DNA from 3 places in the Pseudarthrobacter sp. NPDC058329 genome. Region 3 is predicted to be linked to each of the others. Evidence: predicted binding sites of a transcription regulator. Region 3 holds the regulator's gene; each other region holds the start of a gene.
The links. Region 3 encodes LexA, which represses DNA repair genes until DNA is damaged. Its sites were predicted from a motif close to TCGAACANNTGTTCGA; they were not measured.
Positions count from the first base shown of each region.

Region 1: ACFVYC_RS07200 (DUF222 domain-containing protein) is a predicted target of LexA. The motif match lies at 1,195-1,210, and genes of this name have one in related genera.
Region 2: ACFVYC_RS03840 (DUF6504 family protein) is a predicted target of LexA. The motif match lies at 1,447-1,462, and genes of this name have one in related genera.

Region 1 is NZ_JBHVZR010000003.1:235,552-238,822, reverse strand. Features, by position in the region: gene ACFVYC_RS07205 (FAD-dependent oxidoreductase) at 1-1,084, shown strand, start outside; gene ACFVYC_RS07200 (DUF222 domain-containing protein) at 1,279-2,733, shown strand; gene ACFVYC_RS07195 (FdhF/YdeP family oxidoreductase) at 2,935-3,271, opposite strand, start outside.
Region 2 is NZ_JBHVZR010000001.1:795,577-798,847, forward strand. Features, by position in the region: gene ACFVYC_RS03820 (SOS response-associated peptidase) at 1-158, shown strand, start outside; gene ACFVYC_RS03825 (VOC family protein) at 198-620, opposite strand; gene ACFVYC_RS03830 (chorismate mutase) at 640-960, shown strand; gene ACFVYC_RS03835 (hypothetical protein) at 977-1,366, opposite strand; gene ACFVYC_RS03840 (DUF6504 family protein) at 1,500-1,838, shown strand; gene ACFVYC_RS03845 (DNA polymerase III subunit alpha) at 1,835-3,271, shown strand, end outside.
Region 3 is NZ_JBHVZR010000001.1:933,157-936,427, reverse strand. Features, by position in the region: gene ACFVYC_RS04450 (histidinol-phosphate transaminase) at 1-323, opposite strand, end outside; gene ACFVYC_RS04445 (LysM peptidoglycan-binding domain-containing protein) at 387-743, opposite strand; gene lexA (transcriptional repressor LexA) at 1,111-1,845, shown strand; gene ACFVYC_RS04435 (ATP-dependent DNA helicase) at 1,919-3,271, opposite strand, start outside.

The DNA.
Region 1 (3,271 bases), on a different contig from region 3:
GGCGGAATGGCAGACTCCGGAGCGGGACGAGTGGTCCGGTATGTTCTCTTCCCCCATCTCGGCGGCCGAAGCGTGGAAGACGCGCACCGCCGTCGGGCTTTACGACATGACGCCGCTGAAGCGGCTGTCCGTGTCCGGACCCGGCGCGCAGGCGCTGCTGCACCGGCTCAGCACGGGCAACATTGCCAAGAAGCCGGGGGCGGTGACTTACTGCCTCCTGCTGGAGCACGACGGCGGCATCCGCAGTGACGTGACCGTCGCCCGGTTGGCGGAGGAAGAGTTCCAGCTCGGCGTGAACAGCAACGTGGACTTCGACTACCTGAAGGTGGAGGCACGGAAGCAGTCAGCCGGCGACCCCGCACAGTGGGTGCACGTCACCGACATCACCGGCAGCACCTGCTGCATCGGGCTGTGGGGGCCGCTCGCCCGCGAGGTGATTGGCAAGGTCAGCGCGGACGATCTGACCAACGACGGGCTGAAGTACTTCCGGACCAAGGAAATCTCGGTGGGCGGCATCCCGGTCACGGCCATGCGTCTGTCCTACGTGGGCGAGCTCGGCTGGGAGCTGTACACCACCGCCGAGTACGGGCTGAAGCTGTGGGATTTGTTGTTCGAAGCCGGCCAGGAGCACGGCATCGTTGCCGCAGGCCGCGGTGCCTTCAACAGCATGCGGCTCGAGAAGGGCTACCGGCTGTGGGGCACGGACATGACGTCCGAGCACCACCCTTATGAGTCCGGCCTGGGCTTCTCGATTGCCAAGGACAAGACGGGCTTTGTGGGTGCCGAGGCTTTGGTTTCGCGCAAGGAGCAGCCGGCTACCCGCGCGTTGCGGTGCCTGACGGTCGACGACGGCACGTCCATTGTGCTGGGTAAGGAACCTGTGTACGTGGACGGGTCGGCTGTCGGCTACGTAACGAGCGCGGCCTACGGTTACTCGGTTCGCAAACCGATCGCCTACGCCTGGCTGCCGGCGTCGGTGTCTGTCGGTGATTCGGTGGAGGTGGAGTACTTCGGCAAGCGTATCGCCGCCACCGTCACGGCCGAGCCGCTCTTCGACCCGGGCATGGAGCGCCTCCGCGGCTGACCCGCGCTGGTTGAACCTGCCTAAACCCGCCGAGAAACCGGGGGCTGCCGAAGTGGCGGCCCCCGGTTTTTGGTGTTCCCGCGTGATGGCACTTGACGGCCGTCCCGGCGTCGAACATTTCTCTTAACTGCCATCTCGCTGGGTGGAACGGTCCTGCCCCCTAAATTGTCAGACCCCCTCACGATGATTGGTATATGGCGAAGGCGGCGGTGGCGAAGGCGTTTGAGGACATCAAGTCCGCTCTTGCTGTGCTTCATGCCGAGGTGGACGGGTGTGGTGCGGAGCCGTTTTCGGAGGCTGATCCGTTGGCCGGGCTGGGGGATGGGTGCCTGGACATCCTTGCCGGGGCGCGTGTGGCCGAGGCCGGGTTCGCGGGTCTGAAGGCCCGGGCTGCGGTGAAGTACGCGGATACCGTCGATGCGGTGGCGCCGCCGGACGCGCCGGTGCAGGCGCAGGAGATGGCTATTGCCGCGGAAATCGGCGCCCTGCTGGCCCTCGGCCCCCGCGCGGCGGGTGCGTTCCTGGCCGCGTCCCATGCCCTGGTCAGGGAGTTGCCGCTGACACTGTCGGCGTTGCAGGCCGGGACCATCTCCTGGCAGCACGCCCTCGTCATGGTGGATGAAACAACCGGCCTTGACCGGGCCGGGGCAGCGGCGCTGGAGGCCCAGTTCCTGGGCCCGGACACCCCGCGGCCGGCCACGGCCTCCCGGATCGGGGAGATCCCGGCCTACCGGTTCCGCCACAAAGCGCGAACCTGGCGGGAACGCCACCACGCGGAGTCCATTGAGAAGCGCCACGCCAAGGGGGTCTTGGACCGGCGGGTGGAATACCGGCCCGACCGGGACGGGATGGCCTGGCTCTCCGCCCGCCTGCCCGCCCACCAGGCGTCGGCGGGCTGGAACCGGCTCACCGCTCTGGCCCGCGGAATGCAGGGCCCGGAGGAAACCCGCACCCTCACCCAGTTGAAGGCCGACACGTTCGCCGCAGCGGTTCTTGGCAGCGGCAATAACTCCGACGCCGGTATGGAGGCTGACCCGTCATTGGGGATCGGGGCGCAGGTGCTGGTCACCGTGCCGGTATTCTCCCTGCGGGGATTAACGGACGAACCGGCTGTGCTGGACGGGTATGGGCCGATCCCGTCGTCGATGGCACGGGACCTGGTGGCCAACGGCGCGGGTTCGTTCTACCGGGTCCTCGTGGACCCCCGGGACGGTGCCCCGCTGGAGATCGGCCGGACCAGCTACCGGCTCACCAAAGCCATGAAAAAAGCCCTGCAGCTCCGGGACGGCAGATGCACCTTCCCCGGCTGCAACAACCCCTCTTTGGACAACGAGGCCGACCACCTCACCGCGTGGCAACACGGCGGCAACACCGGGCTCAGCAACCTGGCCCAACTCTGCCCAAAGCACCACCACCTCAAACACGCCACGGGCTGGACGCCCACCACGGCCACGCAGCACGAACCACCCGGCTGGACCTCACCCACCGGCCGCCATTACAAAGCCGAACACCACGACTGGGAACCACCCCGCTGGCCCCATGCTCTGGCCCCGCCCGTGGAAGCGACCGGCGGATCACCGGACTTCATCTACACCGGGCTCTCCCCGGGAGAAGAAGGACTCGAGCGGTTCCTGCACGCCCACGGTTAGACAGCACGGGTATGGGCGTTTCTGGTGATCCACCGGGTTCCGACGGGCGCAAAACACCGGGACCGGTCATGCTCAAGCAACGGGGCTTCCCTCGGGGGAGTCCAACCATCCGGGGCAGACAGCGACGGCGGCACACGGCACCTGCCGCATGTCGCCGTCGTTATCACGCCCGAGGGATCGAGCCGGAGGAACATCCGGAAATTAGCCAGCCGCGGCCGGCTCGAGCTCCCCGGCAACCTCAGCGTCGGTGGTTTCCGCGAGGTGCGGAACAAAACGGACAAACATCGCCTTGAAGCCGGGGGTATTGGACTCCCTTGCCACGTTCTCCTTGTGGACCAGGGCGTTGGCCTCCGGGAAGTACGCCGCGGCGCAGCCCTTGGCCGTGGGGTAGGCGACGAGGCGGAACTTGTCCGCCGTCCGGTCATGCCCGCGGAACGTGCTCACCACGTCCACGAGGTCCCGGTCTTCGAAGCCGAGCTCCGCGAGGTCCTCGGGGTGGATCAGGATGACGCGGCGGCCGCCGGAGATGCCGCGGTAG
Region 2 (3,271 bases), 140 kb from region 3:
ACCCACAGGCCGATGACGCCGCGGCGCTGGTTGACCTGGTGCGGGCCGGAGTCAAGGACGTGGCATCGGACTGGCATGTTGATTCGGTGGGCAAAGAGGTGGGCAACGTCCGCAACAACGGCCCGGACCTGATCCGCCCGGTGGAAGCCCTCTTCTAAGCCGCAATCAACAGCAGCCGTGCACAGCCGCGCCGAAGGCTAAACGGTGACAGAGCCGGCGTCGTCCACTGTCCAGGTGGGGTTGTACGCCACCTCCCAGCGGAAACCGTCCGGGTCTGCGAAGTAGCCGCTGTAGCCGCCCCAGGGCTGTGTGATGGGCTCGGCGATGATGGTTGCTCCCGCTGCGGCAGCCTCGGCCATGACCCGGTCAACGTCCTCGGTGCCGGGGAGGTTGTGGCTAAGGGTGATGCAGGGGACGGGGCCTGGCTCGCTGACGCCGGCATCCGCCTGCATCTGGCGGACGTCCCACAGGGACAGCACCAGGCCGTGGTTCACCTGGATGAACACCACGTCTCCGGGAAATTCGCGGTGGACGGGCCAACCGAGGCCGTCAACATAGAAGGAGCGGGACGCCGGAACGCTGCGGACGCCCAGGGAAATGAAGTCGACTCTTGGCTGCATGGTTCGATACTGTCAGAGGATGGCAACAATTCAAGGAAACGATCGGGACGCCCTGGCCGACAAGGAACAGCTCGCTGCCGTCCGGGTTGCCGTTGATGAGGTGGATGACCAAATTGTCACCCTCATCGCCCGCCGTGAGCGGCTGATCCGGATCGCCGGAACCCTCAAGGGTGACGACGCCGAGGTCCGTGCCCCCGGCCGCGTGGAGCGGATCATCGAGCACGTCCGCTCCGCGGCCGTGAAGAAGGACATTGACCCGGACATCGTTGAGTCCACCTACCGGGCCATGATCTCAGGCTTCATCGAACTCGAACTTCGGGTCCACAAAGAAAACAGCTGAGCTTCAGCTCAGCTGTTTACAGGTTTTCCTCCACCGGAACACCGGACTGGAAGTCCCGGCCGTCCGCTTCGCTGAAGCCGGTCATCACATGCCCTTTGCCGAGCCCGTTAATGGCCGAGAGGGGGAAGTTGCCGGTGATCGTATTGCCGGAGTGGGTGACGCCTGAAAGATCGTAGTTCTCTTCGGCGCTCTGTTCATGGTTGAACGAGAAGAAGGCGATCGCCTCCCCGTTCATGAATTCAATGCCCAGCCTCCGCTGGGATGAATAGTCCGGGCTGGCAGCCACAAGCCCCACCACATAGGCGCCGGAACCGGGGATGTTGCCGTCTATGTCGAAGGTGGCCACGAGCGTGGAGTTCTGGGCTTTGATGCTGACCTGTTTGAGGAGTGCGTCATGGGTGCTCATGGCACAATCCTGCTCCCTGCCGATCGGTCCGTCCACCCCCGCCTAGGAATTGTGCCCACCCTGGCTTAGACTTGAAGTATTCGAACACATATTCGAATATGTTCGGTTTTCGAGTTCAGTCCGGGAGGTGCCCATGGGGATGTTCAGCGAATCCGTGGACGTTGCCTGCAACCCGGAGGGCCGGCCGGTAAGCCTTCAATGGGCGGGGCGGTCCTACTCAGTGTGCGCCGAGCCGGTCCGGTGGTACGAGCGCCGGCAGTGGTGGGCGGAAGAAAGCCGGGCACCACTGGGGACCGGTCCAGGACTGGTGGACCACGAGATCTGGCGGGTTCAGGTGCTTCCCTCCGTTCCCGGCTCCGGCACGTTCAAGGACCAGCCGGAACCACTCACCTTTGACCTGACCCGCCACATCCGCAGCGGGCGCTGGAGGCTCCTGCGGATCCACGATGCCCTGCGCCCCCGAACAGCATGAGCTTCACGCACCTCCACGTCTCCACCGCCTTCAGCGCCCACTATGGTGTGTCCTGGCCTGAGGAACTGGCGCAGTCTGCTGCTGCCGACGGCGCAACAGCGCTCGCCTGCACCGACCGGGACGGCCTGTACGGAACCATCAAGCACCTGAAGGCGTGCATGGACGCCGGCATTGATCCCCTGGTTGGCGTGGACCTGGCGGTCTATGACGACGACGGCGATCACCGCACCCAACTGGCGGGCCGCGTGGTGGTGCTCGCCCGCGGCAACAACGGCGGCTCCGGGTACCGTGCTCTGTGCCGGCTGGTGTCAGACGCCCATGCCCGCACCTCGGGCAAGTCCGGAGGGACCGTGCCGGTGGCCGTGACCCGGGCGGAGCTTGCCTCCCGCACCCTGGACCCGCATACCCTCAAACCCGTTCTTATGGTCCTGATCGGGCCGGATTCTGACGTCGGCCGTGCCATGGGCGGCCGCCGGTACCTGCGCCCGCGGACACTGTTCAAGCAATGGCTCGACGCCATGCCTGCCGGAACAGTGGTCACCGAGATCGTTTCGCAGCTCAGTGCCCCGGGAGCGCCGTTGAGCACCTCGCACGCCGTCCGTATGCTCAAACTCGCGGAAGAGCACCATGTACCGGCAATCCTCAGCAACGCGGTGAGGTACTGCGCTGAGGACGGGGCAGCCACCGCGGACGTCCTGGACTCAGCCCGGACCCTGAAGTCGCTGCCGGAGCTTGCCCAGGAACCAATGCTGCAACCCAACGGCCAGGGCTGGCTGAAATCCGGTGCCCAGATGCTGCAACTGGGCAAGGAAATCATCTCCGCCGCCGGATATGGCACAGCAGACCTCAAACAGCTCATGGCACAAACCGAGGCGCTCGCCGATCTCTGCAGGATCGACCCCGAAACCGATATGGGCTGGAAGCAGCCCGTGGTGCCGGAGGCTTCCGTCATCGGGATCAGCCAGGATCCCCATAGTGAACTGGTGCAACGTTGCCAGGCGGGTATCGGAAGGCGGTTCCCGGGGATTTCGGGTACCCGGGAAGAAGGAATGCGGCTCCGGCTCGAGCACGAACTGGGAATCATCCAGAACCTGGGTTTCTCTTCCTACTTCCTCACCGTCGCCGAAGTCTCACGCATGATCCAGGACATGGGAGTCAGGGCAGCGGCCCGCGGATCGGGAGCCTCAAGCCTGGTCAATTACCTGATCGACGTCAGCCAGGTTAATCCGCTGCAGCACGACCTGATCTTCGAGCGCTTCCTTTCCCGGGACCGCGCCACCCTGCCGGATATTGACATCGACGTCGAAAGCGCCGAACGGCATAACGTCTACCGGCGGATCTTCGAGCGCTTCGGCGCCGAGCGGGTCACGTTGATGAGCATGCAGAACGGCTACCGGGCAAGGGGCGCAGTGCGCGACGCCGGTATGGCTTTG
Region 3 (3,271 bases):
CCAAAAGCCTGGAGTATCTGCTGGAGCACTTCGTTGGAGCCGTTGGCCGCCCACACGTTTGACTCATCGAGTCCGTGGCCCAGGTATTCCGCCAGGGCCTTCCGCAGCTCCGTAAACTCCCTGTCCGGGTACCGGTTTAGGCCGGTGGCGGCTTCTGTCACTGCGGCGCTGATGGCAGCCTGCACGTCCGCCGGCACACCGTGGGTGTTCTCGTTGACATTGAGGAGGATGGGAACATCCAGCTGGGGCGCGCCGTATGGGGTAAGCCCACGGAGGTTGCTGCGGAGGGGTAGCCGGTTGAGGCGCTCTAGCTGGTCATTCACCTGAACAGTTTAGTGCTCGTGCCGGGCACGGGAAAATGTGACGCCGCCACGGGACTCGGGCTACTACCGGGTGGGCACGTACAACTGCTGCCCCGGAAGAACCGAGCCGGCGGTGAGGTTGTTGAGCTGGACAATGTCGGCCACGACATCCCGCGCGTCCCGCTCCGGGGCGATGCTTCCGGCAATGGCCCACAGGGACTCGCCCGGCTGCACAGTAACGGTGACGGTCGGTGTAACGGAAAGGTCCGACACCGAATCGGAGGCCTTAGCCGGGGAGTTGAAGAAGCCTGCCAGGGAGAGGAGCAGGGCCGCCAGCAGCACGAGGGGAATACCAATCAGGACAACCTTCCCGCGCCGCGTCAGGCGCAGGGGCGGGAGAGAGGCCTGACGGTCCGCCAGCCGGTGGTCCGGCCCGGACATGAGGTGACGCACCGGGATTGAATCCTGTGAAGCAGATGTAGCTGACATGACTTAGCCCTCCTGGACCATACTGTGCTGCCCGATGTTCTCCTCCGGATCCGCCGGCCCCGGCGACCCTGGTGCGGGTCTTCGAATGCCTGCGTTCGGAGTAGAACAAATGTTCGAACTTTGCTCCTACTGTTTTAGCACCTATCAACGAACAATGTCGAGACTCGCTAGAACAAATGTTTGAAAAAGCAATGTGGCTGGCCTAGCTTTGAAGAAAAGAACAACCACTCGGAAGTTGATCAGCAGGGTCTGACAATTACGGCGTGAACTTCAGGTCCGGGCCACCAGGGCCCGGGGCAACCGAAAGGCATTGGCGAATATGGCAGCAGCAGCCGCCGGGGGCAGGGCAACCTCCCAACCGAAGAAGACCGCCAAGGGCCTCACGCCGCGGCAGAAGAAGATCCTCGAGACCATCCAGCGCTCCGTCAATGACAACGGGTATCCGCCGTCAATGCGGGAAATTGGGGACACCGTGGGCCTCGCGAGCCTGTCCAGCGTCACCCACCAGCTTTCGCAGCTGGAAAAGCTTGGCTACCTTCGGCGCGACCCCAAGCGGCCGCGTGCCATGGAGGTGCTGATGCCGCTCACCCTGGATGGCGGTTCGCAGAAGCAGGCAGCCGAGCCGGCTCCGCACCTGCCCGGCGGCAGCGGCACCGTTACAGCGCTTCCCACCGCCATGGACACTGCCATGGTGCCCCTCGTGGGCCGGATCGCCGCCGGTGGACCCATCTTGGCTGATCAGGTGGTGGAGGACGTCCTGCCGCTCCCCCGCCAACTGGTGGGCCAGGGGGAACTGTTTATGCTCAAGGTGGCCGGTGATTCCATGGTGGACGCCGCTATCTGCGACGGCGACTGGGTAGTGGTCCGCCGTCAGGCAGACGCCGCCAACGGGGATATCGTCGCGGCGTTGCTGGATGACGAGGCCACTGTGAAAACCTTCCGGCAGCGGGACGGCCACACCTGGCTGCTCCCCCAGAACACGCAGTACGAGCCCATCCTTGGCGACCACGCCACCATCATGGGCAAGGTTGTGTCGGTGCTCCGCTCGCTTTGACCAGCGCCCGGGGAGCGCGCCCAGCGCGGCAGCCCCGGTGCGTTGCCACGCCCGGGGCTGCCGCGCCGGGCGGTCAGACCTTCTCCCCGGCCAGCCTCTCCAGCGCCGCGATGGCCGTCTTCCTGTCCGTTGTGGACCAGAACGGGGGCAGGGCGCCGCGGAGGAATCCGGCGTAGCGTTCTGTGGCCAGCCGGGAATCCAGCACCGCCACCACACCCTTGTCCCCGGTGGACCGGATCAGCCGCCCCGCACCCTGTGCGAGCCGGATTGCGGCGTGTGTGGCGGAGACTGACATAAAGCCGTTGCCGCCCGCCTGCGCCACCGCCCGGGACCGGGCGGTCATCAGGGGATCGTCGGGCCGGGGGAACGGAATCCGGTCGATGACCACTAGGCGGCAGGACCCGCCCGGAACGTCCACGCCCTGCCACAGCGACATGGTGCCGAACAGGCAGGTATCGGGTTCGTCGGCAAACTGCTTCACTAGGGCCGTCATGGTGGAGTCGCCCTGGCACAGGACGGTCATCCCAAGCTTTGGCCGCAGCGCATCGGCCGCTTCCTCGGCCGCACGCCGGGACGAAAACAGGCAGAGCGCGCCGCCGTTGGAAGCCTTGATCAGGGCCTCCAGTTCGGCCAACGATTCAGGGGACGCTCCACGGCCGGGCTTAGGCAGGTGCCCGGCCACGTACAGGATCCCCTGCTTGGGGTAGTCAAAGGGCGACCCAACATCGACACCGGTCCAGCTGGGGGCGCCCTCGCCCACGAGCCCCAATCCACCTGCTGCCGGCTCGAACGCTGAACCAATCGCCAGGGTGGCGGAGGTCAGCACCACGGTGTGCCCGGCGAACAGGCCTTCACGCAGCCGCCCGGCCACGGACAGCGGGGCGATGTTGATCAGCACGGGCGCTGTCTCGTCGGGCTGGGAGTATCCCTGTTGTGGGTCAAAGGAACTGGCACGGGAAAACCACACCACTTCCCGGTTCTCGCGGGCGGCGAGCAGCCGTTCGCACAGTTCCAGGATGAGCATCAGGCGGGAGCGCGCGAGTTGCCGGCCGCCGTCGGCAGTGGTGCTGCTGTCCCCCTTGGAGTCGGAAAGGGCAGCACGGCAGGCCTCCCGCAGCTGGTCCACGCAGTCCAGCTGCTCGTCGTTCAGGCCATTGGGGAGCAACCCGTTCGGAACTCCCGCGAGGGCAACCTCCAGATTGGCGGCGGCGGCGTTCAGCGCATCCACCGTAATGGCGGTGTGCTTGCGGGCGCCGGCGGCCGCGGCATGGACCATGGCCACCGAGAGCTGTCCGGAGACGGCGCCGGTGACCCGGTCCTGGAGTTCGTGGGCCTCGTCTACCACCACCACGTCATATTCGGGCAGCACTGCCAGGCCTTCAAAGGCGCTGACGGCGAGCATGGCGTGGTTGGTGACCACCACATC